One region of the Blastococcus colisei genome, then DNA from elsewhere that is predicted to be linked to it. Evidence: riboswitches for the same ligand, from Rfam matches in the RefSeq annotation. Region 1 holds a riboswitch; the other holds the start of a gene.
What was found. Region 1 has a riboswitch for S-adenosylmethionine ahead of FHU33_RS01435 (bifunctional o-acetylhomoserine/o-acetylserine sulfhydrylase). Riboswitches for the same ligand answer to the same signal wherever they lie in the genome.
Positions count from the first base shown of each region.

Region 2: another riboswitch for S-adenosylmethionine. It lies ahead of thrC (threonine synthase); the one in region 1 lies ahead of FHU33_RS01435 (bifunctional o-acetylhomoserine/o-acetylserine sulfhydrylase).

Region 1 is NZ_VFQE01000001.1:300,961-312,409, forward strand. It holds gene FHU33_RS01400 (APC family permease) at 1-933, shown strand, start outside; gene FHU33_RS01405 (YdeI/OmpD-associated family protein) at 945-1,523, opposite strand; gene FHU33_RS24715 (hypothetical protein) at 1,623-1,796, shown strand; gene gdhA (NADP-specific glutamate dehydrogenase) at 1,859-3,208, shown strand; gene FHU33_RS01415 (gamma carbonic anhydrase family protein) at 3,223-3,801, shown strand; gene FHU33_RS01420 (cysteine desulfurase-like protein) at 3,811-5,016, opposite strand; gene FHU33_RS01425 (hypothetical protein) at 5,315-5,812, opposite strand; gene metX (homoserine O-acetyltransferase MetX) at 6,167-7,237, opposite strand; gene FHU33_RS01435 (bifunctional o-acetylhomoserine/o-acetylserine sulfhydrylase) at 7,257-8,549, opposite strand; SAM riboswitch class IV at 8,594-8,710, opposite strand; gene FHU33_RS01440 (threonine aldolase family protein) at 8,762-9,820, opposite strand; gene FHU33_RS01445 (hypothetical protein) at 9,867-10,574, opposite strand; gene FHU33_RS01450 (zinc-dependent alcohol dehydrogenase family protein) at 10,609-11,449, shown strand, end outside.
Region 2 is NZ_VFQE01000002.1:404,822-416,270, reverse strand. It holds gene FHU33_RS21425 (alpha/beta fold hydrolase) at 1-2,588, shown strand, start outside; gene FHU33_RS21420 (ABC transporter permease) at 2,588-3,499, shown strand; gene FHU33_RS25180 (HAD family hydrolase) at 3,534-4,355, opposite strand; SAM riboswitch class I at 4,416-4,546, shown strand; gene thrC (threonine synthase) at 4,559-5,860, shown strand; gene FHU33_RS21410 (cold-shock protein) at 6,060-6,260, shown strand; gene groL (chaperonin GroEL) at 6,638-8,266, shown strand; gene FHU33_RS21400 (VOC family protein) at 8,454-8,837, opposite strand; gene FHU33_RS21395 (DUF72 domain-containing protein) at 8,863-9,672, shown strand; gene FHU33_RS21390 (Gfo/Idh/MocA family protein) at 9,669-10,664, opposite strand; gene FHU33_RS21385 (RNA-guided endonuclease InsQ/TnpB family protein) at 10,871-11,449, opposite strand, start outside.

The DNA.
Region 1 (11,449 bases):
GCCGTCGTCGCGGTCACCCGGGGCCTGCGGGGCGACAGCCCCTTCGGTGGGCTCACCCCGTCCTGGGAGTGGCTGGACCCCTTCGGCGCGGGTGGGGCGGCACTGACCAGCGGCCTGCTGCTGGGCGTGTTCGCCTACTGGGGCTGGGAATCCGCGGTCAACCTGACCGAGGAGACGACGAACCCGCGGACGGCGCCCGGGCGGGCGGCCGTGCTCTCCACCGTCGTCCTGCTGCTGACCTACCTCGGCGTGGCGACCGCGGTCGTCTCCTTCGCCGGCACCGGGTTCCTGGCGGGGAACGCCGACGAGGAGGAGGCGGTCTTCGCGCTGCTCTCGGCGGAGACGCTCGGCGGGTGGGACTGGGTGGTCCTCCTCGCCGTCGCCACCTCGGCCATCGCCTCCACGCAGACGACGATCATCCCCGCCTCCCGCACCGGCCTGTCCATGGCCCGCCGCGGCGCCCTGCCCCGTCGGTTCGCCTCGATCTCGCCCACGCACCGGACGCCCGACGTCTCCACGTGGTGGGTCGCCGGCGTCGGGATCGCCTGGTACGTCGTGGTGGGCCTGATCAGCGAGAACGCGCTCTACGACTCGATCACCGGGCTGTCGCTGCTCATCGCCCTGTACTACGCGCTGACCGGCCTGGCCTGCGCCGTCTACTTCCGCCGGCGACTGCTGCGCAGCGTGCGCGACCTGCTGCTGCTGGGCGTGGGCCCGCTGGTCGGCGCCGGCCTGCTGGCCTGGTTGCTCGTGCTCTCGGTGCGCGACCTCGCCGACGCGGACAACTCCTACACCGGGCAGGCGTGGCTGGGCGTCGGACCGCCGCTGGTGATCGGCGTCGGGGTCATGACCGCGGGCGTCGTCCTGATGCTGTGGTGGCGACGGCGGGACACGGCCTTCTGGCGCGAGCGGGCGAGCACGTACGACGCCTGAGCGCCGTGCGCTCAGTGCAGCCGGCGGCCCTCGCCGAGCATCTGCACGAGGGTGGCGATCCGCTTGGCCCGGGTCGCCGGCGTGGCCGCCGTGTGCACCCGCCAGAGGACGGCGTAGCGGTTCTGCCCGTCGAGCCCGTCGAACGCCGCGCGGGCCGCAGGCTCGGCGTCCAGGGCCGCGCCCAGGTCGTCGGGCACGGTGACGGTAGCGGGGCCGGCGTAGGCGCGCTCCCAGCGCCCGTCGGCCTTCGCCGCCTCGACGGCGGCCAGCCCGGCGGGTCGGATCCGCCCCTCGGCGATCAGCCGCTCCACCGTCGCGACGTTCTTCTGCGACCACACGCTGCGTGGACGCCGCGGCGTGATCCGCTGCAGGTAGAACCGGTCGTCCAGCCGGTTGGCCCGCCCGTCGATCCAGCCGAAGCAGAGCAGCACCTCGACCATCTGCTCCCAGTTGATCGACGGGACGCCCGAGCCCTTCTTCGCCAGCTTCACGTACAACCCCGGAGCGGTCAGGTGCTCGGCCTCCAGCCATGCCTCGAGCGCGCCCTGGTCGGCGAAGGCGAGCACCGGGAGGTCGGTGGGCAGCGTCACGGGCCCATCCTGCCGTCGGGTGCCGACAGTTTCGTCGCTCGCCGGCGCGGCTACCGGCGTCCCGGTGACCGCAGGGTGCGGCGCGGACAGGGGTGGCGGGTGACCGACCGGGGACCTGGCCCGTCGGTGGTGTGGCTCGTGCGGCGGATCTGGGCGGCGTACCTGCACGGGCGGGCGGGCGAGCGGCCGGCGTCGTCCGTCGGCCCACAGGGCTTCCTGGCCCGCGAGCTGCCCGGGGAGGTGCCGGCGGCGCCGGCGGAGGCCGTGCCCTGAGCCGCCGGGCGCCCCGCGTACGTTGACGTCCGACCATCGATCGGCAGTACGGGAGGCCAGGGATGCACGTGGACGTGCCTGCGAAGGTGCAGGAGATCTACGCGGAGGTGCTGCGACGCAACCCCGGCGAGCAGGAGTTCCACCAGGCCGTCTGGGAGGTACTCGAGTCCCTCGCCGTCGTCCTCGGCCGGCACAGCGAGTACGCCGAGATGAAGACGATCGAACGCATCTGCGAGCCCGAGCGGCAGATCATCTTCCGGGTGCCATGGCAGGACGACTCCGGCGAGGTGCAGATCAACCGCGGGTTCCGGGTGGAGTTCAACTCCGCACTGGGGCCGTACAAGGGCGGCCTGCGGTTCCACCCGTCGGTGAACCTGGGCATCGTGAAGTTCCTCGGCTTCGAGCAGATCTTCAAGAACGCGCTCACCGGGATGCCGATCGGCGGCGGCAAGGGCGGCTCGGACTTCGATCCGAAGGGCCGGTCGGACGCCGAGGTCATGCGCTTCTGCCAGTCGTTCATGACCGAGCTCTACCGGCACCTCGGCGAGTACACCGACGTCCCGGCCGGTGACATCGGCGTGGGTGCCCGCGAGATCGGCTACCTGTTCGGCCAGTACAAGCGGATCACCAACCGGTACGAGTCCGGCGTCCTGACCGGCAAGGGGCTGGGCTGGGGCGGTGCCCTGGTGCGCACCGAGGCCACCGGCTACGGGGCCGCGTTCTTCGCCGAGGCGATGATGGCGGCCTGCGGTGAGTCCTTCGACGGCAAGCGGGTCGTCATCAGCGGCTCGGGCAACGTCGCCGTCTACGGCATCGAGAAGGTGCACCAGCTCGGCGGGACGGCGGTGGCGTGCTCTGACTCCACCGGCTACGTCGTCGACGAGAAGGGCATCGACCTCGAGATGCTCAAGCAGGTCAAGGAGGTCGAGCGCGGCCGGATCGCCGACTACGCCGACCGGGTGGAGTCGGCGTCCTTCGTGGCGGGCGGCAGCATCTGGGACGTCCCCTGCGACGTCGCCATGCCCAGCGCGACCCAGAACGAGCTGGACGGCGCGGCCGCGCAGGTCCTGGCGCGCAACGGCTGCCGCTACGTGGTGGAGGGCGCGAACATGCCGGCGACGCCGGACGCCGTGGACGCGTTCCGCGAGGCGGGGATGGCCTTCGCACCCGGGAAGGCGGCCAACGCCGGCGGCGTGGCGACCTCCGCGCTGGAGATGCAGCAGAACGCCTCGCGGGACCGGTGGACGTTCGAGCACAGCGAGGCCAAGCTGGCCGAGATCATGCGCAGCATCCACGCGCGGTGCCACGAGACCGCGGACGAGTACGGGTCGCCCGGCGACCTGGTGCTCGGCGCCAACGTGGCCGGCTTCCTCGAGGTGGCCGAAGCCGTGCACGCGCACGGGCTGATCTGACACAGGAGGACGGCGTGGCCGACAACTACATCGCGGAACTGCCCTTCGGCGCACCGAAGATCGACGAGGACGCGTTCGTGGCGCCCACGGCGGTCGTCGTGGGCGCGGTGACCATGGGGCCGCGCGCGAGCATCTGGTACGGGGCCGTCGCCCGCGCCGACCACGAGACCATCGAGATCGGCGAGGGCTCCAACGTGCAGGACGGCTGCACGCTGCACTGCGACCCGGGCTTCCCCCTGGTCGTCGGCCGGAACGTGACGGTCGGGCACCGGGTCGTGCTGCACGGTGCCCGGATCGACGACGAGGTGCTGGTCGGCATGGGCAGCGTCGTCATGAACGGGGCGCACATCGGCTCCGGCTCGATCGTCGCCGCCGGGGCCGTCGTCACCCAGGGCAAGCAGTTCCCGCCCCGGTCGGTGATCGCCGGCGTCCCCGCCAAGGTCGTCCGCGAGGCCACCGACGACGACCTGCTGCACATCCGCGGCAACGCGGCCGCGTACTACGACCGGCTGCCGGAGGCGCGCAAGGTCCGCCCGGTCGTCCGGCGTCCGCTGCCGCCGGCCGGGATGGTGCCGGGGGACGCGCTGGCCTGACGTCCGCGCTCAGCGGACGGCGAGCCACTCCCGCAGGCCGGCCACCAGCCGGTCGACGTCGTCGCGGTCGCTGTAGGGCGCGAGCCCCACCCGCAGGCCGCCGGTGTCGCCCAGCCCGAGCCAGCGGCTGGCCTCGATGGCGTAGAACGAGCCGGCCGGTGCGTTCACCCCGCGCTCGGCGAGGAAGCGGTAGGCGTCGGCTGCCTCGCGCCCGTCGAAGGTGAGCAGCAGCGTGGGCGTCCGCTGCGCGGCCTTCGACCACAGCCGGACGCCGGGCAGCGTGGCCAGCTGCGTCTCGAGGTGCACGCGCAGCCCGTCCTCGTACTCCTCCAGCGCGGCCATCGCGGCCAGCAGCCGCTCGCGCCGGCTGCCGTCCGTGGGCGCCAGGCCGGCGAGGAAGTCGATCGCCGCCGTCGTCCCGGCCATGAGCTCGTAGGGCAGGGTGCCGAGCTCGAACCGCTCGGGGACGTCGTCCGACGAGGGCAGCAGCTTGGCCGGTGCCAGCGACTCGAGCAGGGCGGGGTCGGCGGCCAGGACGCCGCAGTGCGGGCCGAGGAACTTGTACGGCGAGCAGGTGAAGAGGTCCGCACCCAGCGCGCGCACGTCCACCGGTGCGTGCGCGGTCAGGTGGACGCCGTCGACGGCGAGCAGTGCGCCCACGGCGTGCACCCGCTCGGCGATCTCGGCCACCGGCGGCCGGGTGCCGATCAGGTTGGACGCCCCGGTGACGGCGACCAGTCTGGTCCGCTCGGTCAGCACCTCGGCGACGTCGTCGGCGGTGAGCTCGCCGGTCGCCGGGTCGAACGCCGCCCAGCGCACCGTCGCGCCGGCCTGCTCGGCCGCGATCACCCAGGGCCGCACGTTCGCGTCGTGGTCGAGCCGGGAGACGACGACCTCGTCACCCGACCCCCAGCCGGCGGCCAGCGCCCGGGAGACGTCGAAGGTGAGCGACGTGGCGCTGCGGCCGAAGACGATGCCGCGCGGATCGGCGCCGAGCAGATCCGCCAGGGCCTGACGGGCGCCCGCGACGACGTCGTCCGCCGTCCGCTCCGCCGCGGTGACACGGCCGCGGTTGGCGATCGGCGCGGTCAGGGTGTCGGCGACGGCGCGCGCGACCGGCTCGGGCACCTGGGTGCCCCCCGGGCCGTCGAAGTGGGCAGTGCCCGCCCGTAGTGCCGGGAACTGCGCCCGGACGGCGGCGACGTCGTAGCTCATGCCCCCGACGCTATCCCGGTGGCCGTCCTCGCGAGATCTGCTCGGCGTAGCGGAACTCTGTCATGTAGAGGGTGGGTCAACGCCTGAGCTGTAGCCCGCAACCCACTCGACGTTCTTGCCCGGTGTTGACTGAACTCGCTCGACCTGGTGATCCATCAATGTTGCTTTTGTTCCATTTTCGGGCATGCTTGGACCAGCTCACCCCCTGAGGGCGGTGGGAAGTGAGGCCGGGACCCCCGCCGGACGACGGGACCCGGCCTTCGCGCTGTCCGAGGCGCGTCTGTCAGGAGCGGCCCGCTCAGAGCGTCGAGACGTCGATCTGCTCCACGCGCCCGATCAACTCCAGCCACTCGCTTCTGCCGCGGTCCCGCGCTGCTCCGAAGGCTCCGGCGACGGAGTCGGGGAGCCACAGCATCGGTTCCTCCTTCGGTCTCGCTGTCTCCACCCGCAGTCCTGCGGTGATCAGCCGCTTACCGCGCACGGCCGTGATCATCTTTCGGTCCGACTCGACCAGGCTCCGGGTGCGCTCCTCCATCACGACGCGGGTGACGCCCATGGTTTCCAAGTTCGGCAGAAGCGTCTCCAGGCACTTGCGCCGAGCGCGCTCTTGCTTCGACTTGGCCAACGGCGTTCCGATCACGACGGTGGCCGCAAGATCGAGCGCTCCGATGGCCTCGGCGATCTTCGTGCGACGTGGAGCCTCTTCGTCGCGCCAGTGCAGCCGATCCTGCCGCCGGTAGAGCAGCGACCGGAGGACTTGGCGGATCTCGTCGATCCGGACCGTGTCGACGACCACGGCTACCAGCAGGTAGGTGCCCTGATTCGCAGGGGTGATTCGCATGGACTCATCGACGAAGGCGCACCACTGAGGAGCCTCCGGCTCCTTCGGGGCTGCGGCGCGACGACGACCTAGCACTCCAGGAGTGTGACCGGTCGTTCCGACAGGAGGGAAACCTCGCCTACATCTTTCCCTGTGGATAACCCCCATGGGGTCTCAGTCGTCCCACGCGGAACAGCCGTCGAGCGCAGCGGTAACCGTGCTCGCCGCGGCACGGCACGACCGGCAAGAGACAGCGTGGGGACCCTCCGGGAAACGGCAGGTCCCGCGGGAGTGGACTGCTGCAAATCTCTGCGAGTACCGACGCGTGGATCAGGCGAGCAGGTCGCGCAGGAGTCGGCCGACGGCGGCGGTCTCGATGAGGAAGCCGTCGTGCCCGTACGGCGAGGAGATCACCTGCAGCGGGACCCCGAGGCCGTCGGCGACCTGCTGCTGCAGCTCGATCGGGTAGAGCCGGTCGCTGTCCACGCCCGCGACCACCGACCGGGCCGTCACCCGGGAGAGCGCCGCCTCCACCCCGCCCCGGCCGCGGCCGACATCCCAGCTGTTCATCGCCTCGGTGAGCAGCACGTAGCTGCCGGCGTCGAACCGGCGGCCCAGCTTGCCCGCGTGGTGCTCCAGGTAGGAGGCGACGGCGAACCGCCCGTCCTCCTGCACCGTCGCGCCGAAGCGCTCGCCGAGCTCGAAGGCGCTGCGGTAGGTCAGGTGGGCGATGCGGCGGGCGACGCCCAGCCCGTCCACCGGTGGGTCGGACAGGTCGTAGTCGCCGCCGGCCCAGCGCGGATCGGCGCGGACGGCGGCCTGCTGCGTGGTCTGGGTGCCGATCTGGTCGGCGGTGGCCACCGCCCCCGACGCCAGGAAGAACAGCGTCGCCACGCGGTCGGGCATCGCCACCGCCCACTCCAGGGCCCGCATCCCACCCATCGAGCCACCGACGACGCACGCCCAACGGGCGATGCCGAGCGCGTCGGTCAGGGCCGTCTCCACCCGTACCTGGTCGCCGACGGTCACCTCGGGGAAGCGGGAGCCCCAGCGCACGCCGTCCGGGTCGAGGGACGACGGCCCCGTCGTCCCCTGGCAGCCGCCGAGCACGTTGGCGCAGACCACGAAGAGCCGGTCGGTGTCCAGCGGCGCGCCGGGGCCTACCAGGCCGGCCCACCAGCCGGGGGTCGGGTGGCCTGGACCGGCCGGCCCGGCGACGTGGCTGTCGCCGGTGAGCGCGTGCTCGACCAGGACCGCGTTCGAGCCGTCCGGCGCGAGCGTGCCCCAGGTCTCGTAGGCGACCCGGACCGACGGGAGGACACCGCCGCGCTCGGGGGAGAACGCGGGCAGGTCGAGGACGACCCGGTCGCCCACCGGATCCCCCTCGACCCACCCGCCCATCGTCAGCTGCGCCGCTCGGTCAGGCGGCCTTCGCGGCGCGGAAGCCGGCCTCGAGGTCGGCGAGGATGTCCTCGATGCCCTCCAGGCCGACGGCCAGCCGCACCAGGCCGGGCGTCACACCGGTGGTGAGCTGCTCGTCGGCGGTCAGCTGCGAGTGCGTGGTCGAGGCCGGGTGGATGACCAGGCTGCGCACGTCGCCGATGTTGGCCACGTGGCTGTGCAGCTCCAGGGCCTCGACGAACCGCTGGCCGGCCTCGCGGCCGCCGTGCAGCTCGAACGTGAGCACGGCGCCGGCGCCCTTCGGCGCGTACTTCTGCTGCGCCGCGTGCCACGGCGAGGACGCCAGGACCGGGTAGTTCACCCGGTCCACCTCGTCGTGCGCCTCGAGGAACTCCGCGACGCGCACGGTGTTCTGCACGTGCCGCTCCATGCGCAGCGACAGCGTCTCGATCCCCTGGACGACCAGGAACGCGTTGAACGGCGAGAGGGCCGGGCCGAGGTCGCGCAGCAGCTGCACCCGGGCCTTCAGCGCGTAGGCCGGCGCCCCGAGATCGGCGTAGACCACGCCGTTGTACGTCGGGTCCGGCGTGGTGAAGCCGGGGAACTTCCCGCCGGTCCAGTCGAACGTCCCGGCGTCCACGATCAGCCCCGCGATCGCGGTGCCGTGCCCGCCGAGGTACTTGGTCGCGGAGTGCACCACGACGTCGGCACCGAACTCGAAGGGCCGGATGAGGAACGGCGTGGCGATGGTGTTGTCCACGATCAGCGGGACGCCGTTGCGGTGCGCGACGTCGGCGATCTGCTCGATGTCGAGGACGTCGCCCTTCGGGTTGCCGATGGACTCGCCGAAGAACGCCTTGGTGTTCTCCCGGACCAGCGACTGCCACGCCTCGGGGTCGTCGGGGTCCTCCACGAAGGAGACCGTGACGCCGAGCTTGGGCAGCGAGTGGTGCAGCAGGTTGTAGGTCCCGCCGTACAGCGAGGCCGACGCGACGACGTGGTCGCCGGCCTCGGCGACGTTCAGGAGCGCGAGCGTCGTCGCCGACTGCCCCGACGCGACGGCGAGCGCGGCGACACCGCCCTCGAGCGAGGCCACGCGCTGCTCGAGCGCGTCCTGCGTCGGGTTCATGATCCGCGTGTAGATGTTGCCCATCTCGGCCAGCGCGAACAGGTCCGCGGCGTGCTGGCTGTCGCGGAACTGGTACGCGGTGGTCGCGTAGATGGGCAGCGCGCGGGCTCCGGTCGTGGGGTCGGGGCTCGTGCCGGCGTGGATCTGCCGGGTCTCGAAGCTCCAGCTCTGCGGGTCGGTCATGCGCCGTCTCCTCTTCGCTCGCGGAGAGCCCGCGGCGCGCAGGAACTCCGTCCTTGCCGGACGACGGACGCCGCCCGGCCGGCTCTTCCCCTGGGAGCACCTCAGACGGAGTAGAGGTTGCCGGGCAGCCAGCCAGGTGCTTGTCGCTGCCTCTCGTGAGCCGTTCCGATCCTAGGACGCCGACTCGCCGGGCTGCACGGGGCCCTCGACGGTCAGCCGGCGAGCGTCGCGATCCCGCGCCGGATCTCCGGGAGCGACAGCGCCATGGTGGCGTCGCCGACCGGCAGCTCGACCCGCTGGACGGCCGGGTCGACCGTCGCCATCGACCGCTCCCAGGTCCACAGCCCGTCCTCGGCCAGCGCCCGTGCCGCGGTCCGGAAGTCCTCGGCACCGGTGCGCAGCAGCAGGTGCAGCATCGGCGTCTGCGGCGGATCCGGGACGACGGCCACGCCGGGCAGGTCGCGCACCGCCGCGGCGATCTCCCGCGCCCGCTCCAGGTAGGCCGGCATCAACGGCAGGCGCCGGCGCAGGCACGTCAGCGCCGAGGCCGCGCCGGGCCACAGGCCGAACAGTGTGCCGCCCATCCGCCGCCGCCACTCCCGGACCTCGGCGACGACGTCGACCGGACCGGCCAGGCAGCACCCGGCGAGCGCTCCGATGCCCTTGTAGAAGCTGACGTAGGTGGTGTCGAACAGCCCCGCCACCTCCGCCGGGGTGCGTCCGTACCCCGCGGCCGCCTCCCACAGGCGTGCACCGTCCAGGTGCGCCGCGGCGCCGCGCTCGCGCGCCCAGGCGACCTGGGCGACCAGGTCGTCCCAGGGCGGCAGCTGACCGCCGAGGTCCCGCTGCGGCAGCTCGACGAGCAGGGCGGCCGGCGCCTCGGCGACGGCGTCCAGGTCATGGCGCAGCAGCAGCCGGTAGCGGTCCCCCACCGGCCGGCCGACCAGACCCTGCAGCCGTTCCAGCGCGCGACCCTCGTGCCGGTCGAGGTGGCTCTCGGGATGGAAGAGCACGGTGCGCCGGCCGCGCCGGTCGGCGTGCACCCGCAGTGCCGCCTGCTGGGCCATCGTTCCGCTGGGCAGGTACACGGCAGCGGGCTGCCCGAGCAGCGCCGCGACCTCCGCCTCCAGTTCGGCGACCACGCCGCCGTCGCCGTAGCGGTCGGGATCGGTGTCGGCCGGGATGGTCGCGAGCAGGTCGGCTGCGCGCTGCGGGCCGTGTCCGGCGAGCGCGCGGTCGCAGGTCCGGCGGAGGGTGTCCAGATCGTCCACGCCGGTCAGTCTGTCCGGCGTCGATGTCCCACGTGAAACACCCGCCTCAGGACGGCGGCATCGCGAACCAGAGTGCCTGCGCCCGGGCGCACACCTCGCCGTCGGGGCCGATCAGCGCCGACGCCGTCGTGGACCGGCGCCCCTCGCGGCCGATCACCCAGGACAAGACGACGTGGTCGGTGTCCAGCCGCACCGGGGTGTCCTGGCGCGCGGTGATGGTCCCGAGCAGGTGGGGTAACGAGTCCAGTGGCGCGATCGGCTGGAACGACGGACAGTCCAGCGCCGCCCAGACCGTCTCCGGTGCGGCGGCGCCGTCCGACGAGGGCAGCTCGGCGGTGGGCCGGAAGACTCCGGCCCAGAGGTCGGGCCGGTCCGGGAGCGGTCCGACGAACACGGCGACGGCCTCGCCGGGCGTGCGCTCGGGCCCGCAGCCGAAGCACCGGGGGAAGGGATGCCCCGTCCGCGGCGGCAGCGCGGCCTGCGCGGCCGCCGCCTCGGCGGGGGACGGCGCGGCCGGGACCTCGAGGTCGAGCTCGGCCGGTGTCGCGACGGCCAGCACCTCGTCGCCGTCCAGGAGCTCCACGCCGGTCCCCGCGGGACGGACGTCGAGGGGCCGGTCCAGCGGAGTGGGCCGGCGCAGCCGCACGCTCACGGTGCTCGAGTCGGTCAGCGCCGCCAGCCGGCCGGCCAGGTAGCCGCCGTTGGCGGTGCCGGGTGGACCGCAGAAGCGCCCGGCGACGGTGAGGGTCGGCATCCGGGCGATGGTAGGCGCCGGGCAGGCTGGCACCGTGCGCGCCCTGGTCTTCGAGTCCTTCGCCGGTCCGCTGTCGGTGCAGGAGGTGCCCGTCCCCGACCCCGCGCCCGGAGGCGTCGTCGTCCGGGTGGCCGCCAGCGGGATCTGCCGCAGCGACTGGCACGCCTGGCAGGGGCACGATGCCGACGTCGTCCTGCCGCACGTGCCCGGGCACGAGCTGGCCGGCACTGTCGAGGCGGTCGGCGGGGGAATCCGCCGCTGGCGGGTCGGCGACCGGGTGACCGTGCCGTTCGTCAACGCCTGCGGCCGGTGCGCCCAGTGCGCGGCCGGCGACCACCAGGTGTGCGCCCACCAGACCCAGCCCGGCTTCACCCACTGGGGTTCGCTGGCGGAGTTCGTCGCCCTGGACGCGGCCGACGTCAACCTGGTCGCCGTCCCGGAGGAGCTCGACCTGACCACTGCGGCGGCCCTGGGCTGCCGTTACGCCACTGCCTTCCGGGCCGTCACGCAGATCGGCCGGGTGCGCCCGGGGGAGTGGGTCGCGGTGCACGGCTGTGGTGGGGTCGGTCTCTCCGCGGTGCAGATCGCGGTGGCCGCCGGCGCACGGGTCGTGGCGATCGACGTCTCGGCCGCCGCGCTCGACCTCGCCCGGCAGCTCGGTGCCGAGCACACCGTGGACGGCGGGGCCGACGTGCCGGTCGCGGTCCAGGACCTCACCGCGGGCGGTGCGCACGTCTCGCTGGACGCCCTGGGCGCACCCGTCACCTGCGGGAACTCCCTCCGCAGCCTGCGTCCCCGCGGGCGGCACGTGCAGGTGGGCCTGCTGCCGCCGGAGCAGGGGCGCGCCGAGGTGCCGATGGAGCGGGTCATCGCCC
Region 2 (11,449 bases), on a different contig from region 1:
AGCGCGGATACGTCGTCCTCGCCTATTCCGCGCGGGGATTCGGCAGCAGCACCGGCGAGATCGGGCTCAACGACCCCCGGTACGAGATCGCCGACCTGTCCACGCTGATCGACCTCCTCGCCGAGCGCGACGAGGTCGAGCTCGATGGCGACGGCGACCCGCGGGTGGGCGTCACCGGCGGGTCCTACGGCGGCGGGGTCGCGCTACTCGGTGCTGCCTATGACGAGCGGATCGACGCCATCGCCCCGCAGATCACCTGGAGCTCCCTGACCGCGGCGCTCTTTCCCTCCCAGGTCGGCGCCGTGGACGCGGACACGGTCGCCGCCGTCCCGCAGGACGGGGACGCCGGCGTCTACAAGCGGCTGTGGGCCGGGCTGTTCTTCGGCATCGGCTCGGCGCCGAGCGGTGGGTTGCTCGACGCCCTCGGCGGCGGGGCCGGCGGAACGGAGAACGGGGACGGCGCCGATGCGCGGCCGGCCCTCGGAGAATCGAGCCTGCCGGATCCCGCCTCCGTGGAACCCGATGAGGTCGAGCAGGCGCTGATCTGCGGTCGCTTCCGGGCCGACGTCTGCGCGGCCTACCAGGCAGCGGCGTCCACCGGGACGCTGACCCCGGAGATCGCGGCCGTGCTCGAACGGGGCAGCCCGGCCGGTGTGCTCGACCGCATCGAGGCGCCCACCCTCCTGATCCAGGGCACCCAGGACTCCCTCTTCGGACTCGGCCAGGCCGATGCCAACGCCCGCGGCATCGCCGCCAACGGCACCCCGGTCAAGGTGGTCTGGTTCGCGGGCGGGCACGACTCGTCGACGTCGGACCGGGTCACGGCCGACCTGCGGGAGCAGGTGGCGGGCTGGTTCGACTTCCACCTGCGGGGACGAGGCGCCGACCCGGGCACCGGCTTCGAGTACCCGGCCCCCACCGGTCTGGGCGCGACCGGACTCGGCCGGGTCCAGGGCGGCGACCAGACCGTCCTCGCCGACGCCTACCCGGGGCTGGTGGATGCCGAGTCCGCCGAGCGCCGGCAGATCGCGCTCAGCGGGCCTCTCCAGCCCGTCGTGACCCCGGCGGGCGGCACCCCTGCCGCCCTGACCACCGTTCCGGGGCTCGGCGCGCTGACCGCCGCCCTCGGCGGCACGACGCTGGAGATCCCCGGCCAGTTCGCCGCCTTCGAGAGCGAGCCGCTCGAGACCGCCGTCGAGGTCGTCGGGGCGCCGACCGTCGACGTCGCCGTGGCGGCCCCGGGCGGTTCGGCCACCCTGTTCGCCAAGCTGTACGACGTCGGACCCGGCGGGACGACGACCCTGCCGGCCGGGCTCGTGGCGCCGCTCGCGCTGACCGGGCTGTCGTCGGACCCGACCCGGCCCACGACGGTGCAGGTGACCCTGCCCGGGATCGTGCACCGGTTCGAGGCCGGCCACACGATGCGGCTGGTCGTGTCCTCCACCGACCAGGCGTTCGCCCTCCCGGCCGAGGCGGCCGTCTACTCGGTGGCCCTCGCGGACGGCGGGACCGATCTCGCGGTGCCGCAGGTCGACGGCGCCACCCAGACCGACAGCGGCACGTCGCGGTGGTGGGTGCTGCTCGCCGCCGTCATCGGGCTCGGGCTGCTCGCGTGGGCGGTGGCCCTGCTCTGGGGCCGTCATCGCCGGCGTCAGGTCTCGCACGTGGAGCCGGACGGCGAGGACGTGCCGCTGCGCTTCGAGGGCGTGACCAAGGCCTACAAGGACGGCTTCGTCGCCGTCCGGGACCTCTCCTTCGAGGTCCGGCGCGGTCAGGTCCTCGGCCTGCTGGGGCCGAACGGGGCGGGCAAGACCACCTCGCTGCGAATGCTGATGGGCCTGATCAGGCCCACGGAGGGGCGGATCAGCATCTTCGGCCACGCGGCCGGCCCCGGTGCACCGGTGCTCTCCCGGTTGGGGTCGTTCGTCGAGGGCACCGGCCTGCAGCCGCACCTGTCCGGCCGCGACAACCTGCGGCTCTACTGGGCGGCCACCGGGCGCCCGGCCGAGGACGCGCACATGGAGGAGGCGATCGAGGTGGCCGGCCTCGGCGCCGCCCTGGACCGCCCGGTGCGTCGCTACAGCCAGGGCATGCGGCAGCGGGTGGCGATCGCGCAGGCGATGCTGGGGCTGCCCGACCTGCTGGTGCTCGACGAGCCGACCAACGGGCTGGACCCGCCGCAGATCCATGCCATGCGGGAGGTGCTGCGCTCCTACGCCGCGACCGGGCGCACGGTCATCGTCTCCAGCCACCTGCTGAGCGAGATCGAGCAGACCTGCAGCCACGTCGTCGTCATGGCGAAGGGGCAGAAGATCGCCCAGGGCACGGTGGAGGAGATCGTCGGCACCGGTGGCGCGGTGCTCGTCGGTCTGGTCGACGACGCCGACACCGACCGGGCGATCGCCGTCCTCGAGGGGCTGCCGGGCGTCAGTGCCGGGCGCACCGACGAGGGCCTGGTCGCGGACCTGGACGGCTACAGCCGGGCCGCGGCGCTGCAGGCGCTGGTGGCGGCCGACATCGAGGTCGACGAGTTCACGCCGCGCCGGCGGCTCGAGGACGCGTTCCTGGCGCTGGTGGGGGAGAACTGATGACCACGCAACGAGCGACAGAAATGGCCATTTCTGCCTCGCCGGGTGGAGAGCACGTCCAGCCGACGGGTGCCGTCGCCGGATATCGGCCGGAACGGACGCTGCGGCTCTCGGTCGAGCTCCGCAGGCAGTTCAAGCGCCGGCGCACCATCGGGGTCTTCGCGCTGATGGTCGCCCTGCCGCTCATCCTCATCGCCGCGCTGCAGTTGGGTGCCAGCGAGGAGGCGGCGGAGAACAACCGCATCAACCTGGTCGACGTCGCGACGTCGAGCGGCCTGAACTTCACGCTGTTCGTCCTGTTCGCGACGACCGGGTTCTTCCTCGTCGTCGTGTACGCGCTGTGCTTCGGCGACACCGTGGCCAGCGAGGCCCAATGGGGATCGCTGCGCTACGCGCTGGCGACGCCGGTGCCACGGATGCGGCTGCTCCGGCAGAAGTTCTACGCCGCGTTGGTGCAGTCGGTCGGCGCACTGCTCGTGCTGGCCACGGTCGCGGTGGTGGCGGGCGGGATCGCCTTCGGCTTCGAGGACATCCAGACGCCGGTCGGCGTGACCCTCGACCAGGGGGAGGGGATGCTGCGCCTGGCCGGGATGCTGGGCTATCTCGCCGTCCACCTGCTGGTCGTCGGCTCCCTGGCCTTCTGGTTCTCCACCATCACCGACGCGCCGCTGGCCGCCGTCGGTGGCGCGGTGTTCACGATGTTCGTCTTCGCGATCCTCGACCAGGTCGAGCAACTCGGGGCGATCCGCGACTGGTTCCCGACGGCGGAGGAGTTCGCCTGGACCGACCTGCTGCAGACGCCGGTCGACTCCGGGGACATGTTCCGGGGCATCATTCAGTCGCTGGTCTACGCGGCGATCTTCACCGCGTTGGCCTTCCGGCACTTCGCCCGCCGCGACGTCACCTCCTAGGACGACGTAGCGGCATTTATGGCCATAAATGCCGCTACAGGCTGGCCAGGACCGCCTGCGCCCAGCCCTCGCCCATGGGCGCGGCGGTGACCGTCACGTTGGGGACGGCGTCCATGAGCCTGCCCATGCCGTCGACGGACGCGCCGTTCCGGGTGATCCAGAGCCGGTCGACCGCCGGGGCCATGTCCAGGTCGCTGACGCTGTCGCCGATCGCGACGGCGTCGGCGGGCGAGAGGCCACGCCGCTCGAGGTCCCAGGCGATGGCCGCACCCTTGGAGATGCCACGCGGCATGAGGTGGTAGACCCGCGGCGGCAGCGGGTCGTCGTCCAGCCCGAACCGGGACGTCGCCGGGATCGCGCCGTTGTCCTTGAGCGTCAGCCAGCCCGCGCCCTTCTCGGCCAGCCAGGCGTCGACCGCCACCGGGTCGACCCGCCCCCGCAGCAGGGCGTCGGTCGAGTGCGTGGCGTGCCAGGGCGCGTGCCACTCCAGTCGGCCCGGGTTCTCGGCGATCACCTGCTCGACGACGCCGAGTTGGGCCATGACCTCCATGGGCGCGCGTCCGGCGTACTCGGCGGGCAGCTCGCCGGTGAGCCGGTGGGTGCTCCGGCCGGCGTCCCAGGCGATCGTCGCACCGAGCTCGGCGATGGCGCCGTCGGCGGCGAAGATCCGCGCGGCCTCGATGACCTGCTCGAACGTCCGGCCGCTGACCAGCACCAACGGGACCCCGGCCCGGTGGAGAGCCAGCAGCGCGGCGGCCGGGTCGGCGGTGAGCCCGCGGTCGGCGGCGTGCCAGAACGACCCCCGCGGACCGACCATCGTGCCGTCGAGATCGGTGTAGACGATGCGGGCGGTCACATCTCACATCCTGACCGTCGTCCGGAACCCCGCCGGTACTGGGTACAGTTCTCGCCGTTCCACTCATCCAGAGGGGCAGAGGGACACGGCCCGACGAAGCCCCGGCAACCGCCGCCCGCGCGCATGCGCGGGACGGAAGGTGCCAATTCCGTCCCGCACGGCTCGACGGCCCGGTGCGGGGAAGATGAGGAGGTAGTCGTCGCATGACCCTGACCGCTCCCGGTTCTGTCCAGGCCGACTCGTCTGCCGGTGGCCCCGTTGCCCCGTGTCCCGCCCGCGGCCTGGTGTGCCGCAACTGCGGGGCCACCTTCGGCCTCATCGCCGAGCACGCCTGCGCGGAGTGCTTCGGCCCGCTGGAGGTCGACTACGACCCCGAGCTCATGAAGTCCGTCACCCGCGAGCAGATCGAAGCCGGGCCGCAGAACATCTGGCGCTACGCGGGCCTGCTCCCGGTGGGCCAGGACCCGGCCGACCGGGTCAGCCTCGACCCCGGTCTGACCCCGCTGGTGCGCGCGGACCGGCTCGCCGCCGAGCTCGGCCTCACGGGCGGGCTGTGGGTGAAGGACGACTCGGCCAACCCGACGCACTCCTTCAAGGACCGCGTCGTGTCGCTGGCCGCCACCGCGGCGAAGGGGCTGGGGTACCGCAAGATCGCCGCCGCCTCGACGGGCAACCTGGCCAACTCGGTGGCCGCGCACGCGGCCCGGGTGGGCATCCCGTCCTTCGTCTTCATCCCGAGCGACCTCGAGCCGGGCAAGGTCGTGCAGTCCGCGGTCTACGGCCAGACTCTGGTCGCCGTCGACGGCTCCTACGACGACGTCAACCGGCTGACCAGTGAACTCGCCGAGACGGACGAGTTCGAGGACACCGCCTTCGTCAACCAGAACGTGCGGCCCTACTACGCCGAGGGCTCCAAGACGATGGGCTACGAGATCGCCGAGCAGCTCGGCTGGCGGATCCCGGCCCAGGTCGTCATCCCGATGGCGTCGGGCTCGCTGCTGACCAAGGTCGACAAGGCGTTCCGGGAGCTGGTCGCCGCGGGCATCGTCGAGGCCACCGAGTGGACGATCTTCGGCGCCCAGTCGGCCGGGTGCGACCCGATCGCCACCGCGTTCGAGCAGGGTTGGGACGTCGTCAAGCCGGTGAAGCCCACGGGCATCGCGAAGTCGCTCAACATCGGCAACCCGGCCGACGGTCCCTACGCGCTCGACGCGATCCGCCGGACCGGCGGCTCGGTGGGCCGCGTCGGGGACGACGAGATCGTCCAGGGCATCCGCGACCTCGCCCGCACCACCGGCGTGTTCGCCGAGACGGCCGGCGGCGTGACGGTGGCGGTGCTGCGCCAGCTCGTCGAGGACGGGCGGCTGGACCCGGCCAAGGAGACCGTCGTCCTCAACACGGGGGAGGGCCTCAAGACCCTCGATCCGCTCGAGCCGGTGGTCGGCCCGACGCACCGCGTCGAGCCGTCGCTCCGGTCGCTCCGGTCGGCCGGCCTCATCGGCTGAGCGTCGCCGAACCGGATCGGGCGGCCGACACGTCGCCCGATCCGGCAACGGAATGGCGTCGATGTACCGTCACCAGGCATTTCCTGATGTACGTTCTCGCGCGGTTCCAGTTCCATGTTCGTGTTCGAACGGGCGGAAGAGCTAGACCCGGTTCCCCGATCCAGAGGGACCGTCCGTACGCACGAACGTGGGAGCACACGTGGCACAGGGCACCGTGAAGTGGTTCAACGCCGAGAAGGGCTTCGGCTTCATCGCCGTCGACGGCGGCCAGGACGTCTTCGTCCACTACTCGGCCATCCAGATGGACGGGTACAAGAGCCTCGAGGAGGGCCAGCGGGTCAGCTTCGAGGTCGTCCAGGGCGCCAAGGGCCCGCAGGCGGACGGCGTCACCGCCGCCTGATCCCGGCACTTCACCGAGGCCCGGTCCCCGTATGGGGGCCGGGCCTCGCTGCGTGCGGAGCCCACCCCGCCCCGACGCAGGCGCCCGACGCAGGTATAGGAACCTCTACCTACGAATCGGGGGCTCAACCCGCAGGTAAAGGTTCCTATACCTCGGCGGCGGGGAGGGCGTTCGGCGTCGTCCGGGGGACCCCTCCTTGCACTCGCAGGGGTCGAGTGCCAGACTCGTTTCTGGCACTCGGGGCTCCCGAGTGCCAACCAGGTCGGAACGGTGAGGCACCGGCGTGTGGGCCGCAAGGGAGTCCACGTCACTGGTGTCGTCCGTCGCGGGCGCCGAACCCGGCCGTGCAGCGATCAATGCATGGAGGACATCACCACATGGCCAAGATGATCGCGTTCGACGAAGAGGCGCGCCGTGGCCTCGAGCGGGGTATGAACACCCTCGCCGACGCCGTGAAGGTGACGCTCGGCCCCAAGGGCCGCAACGTCGTACTCGAGAAGAAGTGGGGTGCCCCCACCATCACCAACGATGGTGTGAGCATCGCCAAGGAGATCGAGCTCGAGGACCCGTACGAGAAGATCGGGGCCGAGCTCGTCAAGGAGGTCGCGAAGAAGACCGACGACGTCGCGGGTGACGGCACCACGACCGCCACCGTGCTGGCCCAGGCGCTCGTGCGCGAGGGTCTGCGCAACGTCGCCGCCGGCGCGAACCCGATGGCCCTGAAGAAGGGCATCGAGAAGGCCGTCGAGGCCGTCAGCGAGTACCTCCTCTCGACCGCCAAGGACGTCGAGACCAAGGAGCAGATCGCCGCCACCGCCTCGATCTCCGCCGCTGACCCCGCCATCGGCGAGCTCATCGCCGAGGCGATGGACAAGGTCGGCAAGGAAGGTGTCATCACCGTCGAGGAGAGCAACACCTTCGGTCTCGAGCTCGAGCTCACCGAGGGCATGCGCTTCGACAAGGGTCACCTGTCGGCGTACTTCGTCACCGACTCCGAGCGCATGGAGACCGTGCTCGACGACCCGTACATCCTGGTCGTCAACGGCAAGATCAGCTCGGTCAAGGACCTGCTCCCGCTGCTCGAGAAGGTCATGCAGTCGGGCAAGCCGCTGGCCATCATCGCCGAGGACGTCGAGGGCGAGGCCCTCGCGACCCTGGTCGTGAACAAGATCCGTGGCACCTTCAAGTCCGTCGCCGTCAAGGCCCCGGGCTTCGGTGACCGCCGCAAGGCCATGCTCGCCGACATCGCCATCCTCACCGGTGGCCAGGTCATCAGCGAGGAGGTCGGCCTCAAGCTCGACAACGCCGACGTCTCCCTGCTGGGCCGCGCGCGCAAGTTCGTCACCACCAAGGACGAGACGACGATCATCGAGGGTGCGGGTGACGCCGACCAGATCCAGGGTCGCGTCAACCAGATCCGCGCCGAGATCGAGAAGTCGGACTCCGACTACGACCGCGAGAAGCTGCAGGAGCGCCTGGCCAAGCTGGCCGGTGGCGTCGCCGTCATCAAGGCCGGCGCCGCGACCGAGGTCGAGCTGAAGGAGCGCAAGCACCGCATCGAGGACGCGGTGCGCAACGCCAAGGCCGCCGTCGAGGAGGGCATCGTCGCCGGTGGTGGCGTCGCTCTCGCGCAGGCCACGGCCGTCGCGTTCGACAAGCTCGAGCTCGAGGGTGACGAGGCGACCGGTGCCAACATCGTGCGCGTCGCGCTCGAGGCGCCGCTGAAGCAGATCGCGATCAACGCCGGCCTCGAGGGTGGCGTCGTCGCGGAGAAGGTCCGCAACTCCGACACCGGCTGGGGCCTCAACGCCGCCACCGGCGAGTACGTGGACCTCGTCGCCAGCGGGATCATCGACCCCGCCAAGGTGACCCGCTCGGCGCTGCAGAACGCCGCCTCCATCGCGGCGCTCTTCCTCACCACCGAGGCCGTCATCGCGGACAAGCCGGAGAAGAACGCTCCGGCCATGCCCGGCGGCGACGGCGGCATGGGCGGCATGGACTTCTGAGTCCGGCTCTCCCGTAACACCAGCACTGCCCGGCAGGGGCGGTCCGCTTCGGCGGGCCGCCCCTGTCGGCGTTGGTGGAGACGACGTCCTCTGCCCCGGCGCGGGTCAACCCTCGCCGGTGGGAGTCGACCCGCGTCCTGGCCCGGCTCCACCCCTCACCAGGCGGGTCAACCCGGGTGAGGGCGCGTCACTCGGGGGCGAAGACGCAGAACTCGTTCCCCTCGGGGTCGGCGAGGACGTTCCACTCGATCTCGTCGTCCTGCTCCCGCACCATCGTGGCGCCGGCCGCCAGGAGGGGCCAGGTGTCGCCGACGACGTCGAAGTGCATCCGGTTCTTGACGATCTTCGGCTCGGTCACCGGGACGATCCACATCAGCGGTCCTTCGCCGGTCGGGTCGACGATCGGAACCGGCCAGTCGTGCGGGCGAGGCTCGTCGTCCTCGGGGGTCTGCGCGTCCTCGAGCTGGTCGCGCCGCACGTAGCCGATGGCGCTGCACCACCAGTCGGCGAGCGCGTGGTGGTCGCGGGCGTCGAGGCAGAGGTCCTTGAACCGGGCGGGTGCGTCAGCCATGACTGCGGAGGGTAGGCGGCTCCCCGTGGCCGTGATCATCGGGACCTCGGGGTGGCAGTACCGCGACTGGCGCGGGCTGTTCTACCCGGCCAAGCTGCCCCAGCGGCTGTGGCTCGAGCACTACGCCGAGTTCTTCGCGACGGTCGAGAGCAACAACGCCTTCTACCGGCTGCCCGAGCGCGAGACGTTCGTGAAGTGGCGTGAGCGCACCCCGCCCGACTTCCGGTGGGCGGTCAAGGCCAGCCGCTTCCTCACCCACATCAAGCGGCTGCGCGAACCCGAGGAACCCGTCGCGCGGCTGATGGGGCGGGCGGAGGGGTTGGAGCACCGGCTCGACACGATCCTCCTCCAGCTGCCCCCCACGCTGAAGGCGGACGCCGACCTCCTCCGCGGGTGCCTCGCCCAGTTCCCGGGGGGTACCCGCGTCGCCGTCGAGCCCCGGCACGAGAGCTGGTGGACCGACGACATACGCGCGCTGCTGGAGCGCTACGGCGCCGCGCTGTGCTGGGCCGACCGTGACGAGCAGCCCGTCGCCCCGCTCTGGCGCACCGCCGACTGGGGTTATCTCCGCTTCCACCACGGCTTCGAGGCGTGGCGGTACCGGCCGGAGACCCTGCAGCTCTGGGCGGACCGGCTGGCGGGGACCTACGGGGACGAGGACGTGCTCGTCTACTTCAACAACGACCCCGGGGGAGCGGCGACGATCGACGCCGTCCACTTCGCCGACGCCGTCCGCCGGGCCGGGGGGACACCGACCCGCGTGCCCACAGCCGACCAGGCGCTCGGGCACGCCTGGGCCGAGGGGCAGACGACGCCGGGTGTGCCGGTCGTCTAACCGAGTGCCGGCGCCTCCGCGTGCCGGACGCCGAGCTGCTCGGCGGCCTCACCGAGCAGCGTCTGGACGGCGAGGGTGTCGGCGAGCGGCATGACCGCGCTCTCGGTGCGGCCGGCACGCACGCACTCGGTGACCTCGATGAGCTCGTGGGCATACCCCCACCCCAGCCCGCCTGGTTCGACCGTCTCCGGGTCGGCGCCCTCCCGGTGCAGCACGAAGCCGTCCGGCTGGTGGAAGCGCGGATGGACGTCGATCCAGCCACGCGTCCCGGCGATGCGGGCCTCGCCGGGGAGCCGGTAGACGAGCGACGTCGTCAGCAACGCCGAGCGGCCGCCGGCGTAGCGCAGCAGCATCCCGGCCTCGGCATCGACGCCGTTCGGGAACGTGGAGCCGTGCACCGCGAGAGACTCCGGCGTCCCCAGCAGCATCTGCGCGAAGGACAGGGGATAGACGCCCATGTCGAGGAGCGCGCCGCCGCCGACGGCGGGATCGAACAGCCGGTGCGACGGATCGAACTCCCACAGACTGCCCAGCTCCGCCTGGACCAGCCGGACCTCGCCGATGGCGCCGTCGTCGATCAGCCGGCGCAGCGCGACGACGGCCGGCATGAAACGGGTCCACATCGCCTCCATGACGAAGACGCCCCGTTCTCGCGCGAGTCCGATGACCTCCGCAGCGCCGGCCGTGGTGGCGGTGAACGACTTCTCGACGAGCAGCGCCTTGCCGGCCCGCAGCGCGGCCAGGGCGACGGCGTGATGCTGAGCATGGGTGGTGGCCACGTAGAGGACGTCGACGTCCGGGTCGTCGATGATCTCGGCGTAGGAACCGTAGGCACGCTCGAGCCCATGACGGTCGGCGAAGGCGCGCGCCCGGTCCAGCGAACGGGAGGCGGCGGCCACGGGCCGCGCCCCCTCGACGTGCGCGAAGTCCTGCACCACCTTGTCCGCGATCCGGCCCGGCCCGACGATTCCCCAGCGGATCTCTCTGCTCACCGGGAGAACGCTAGTGCCGTGTCAGGCAAGGTTCGCCCCGGTGGGGCGGTGCCTGATCCTCGCGGCGGGTGCCGGCGAGCGACTCCCCGGAACCGGGACCGGTTCCGGGGCGGGCCACGGCGGGCCAGATGGACCCGCCGCCGCGGACCACCGGATCGGTGGGGATCGGCCGGCCGGGGGGCCGGCTGATCAGTCCGCGGCGGGGATCACGCCGGGACCGGCCGGCACCGGGCAGGTGCCGGCCGGTCCCGGCGGTGCGTGGTCACCGGCGACGAACCGCCGACGACAGGTCCACCACCGGTGCCGCCACCGGCGACGGCGGTGGTGCGGGTGGCGATGTTGGCGGCACCGACCAGATCGCGGTGCCCGGTGAACCGGCAGTGCCGGCAGTCAAAGACCCGCCCCCGCGGCTTGGCCACGCGGGCGGCGCAGGACGGGCAGGTGGAGGAGGAGGTGCCCCGCTCGTCGACCAGCTCGACGGCGATGCCGGCCTGTGCGGCCTTGTCGGCCAGCGCCCGCAGCAGGTCACCGACGGCCCAGTCGCGGACGGCCTTGTTCTGCCGCCGCCCGGCGTCGCGGGCCAGCACGCCGCGCGGATCGCCGACGGCCAGGGTGCCGACCCGCTGCCCGACGGCCCAGGACACGACCGCCTTGGCGGCTTCGTGCCGGGCCTGACCGAGTCGCCGGCGGTGCCGGCCCTCCAGCGCACGGCTGCGCCGGCGGAACTGCTTCCACCGCCGGGAGCCGCGCTGCCCCCGGGCCGGGGCGCGTCGGGCGGCGGCGCG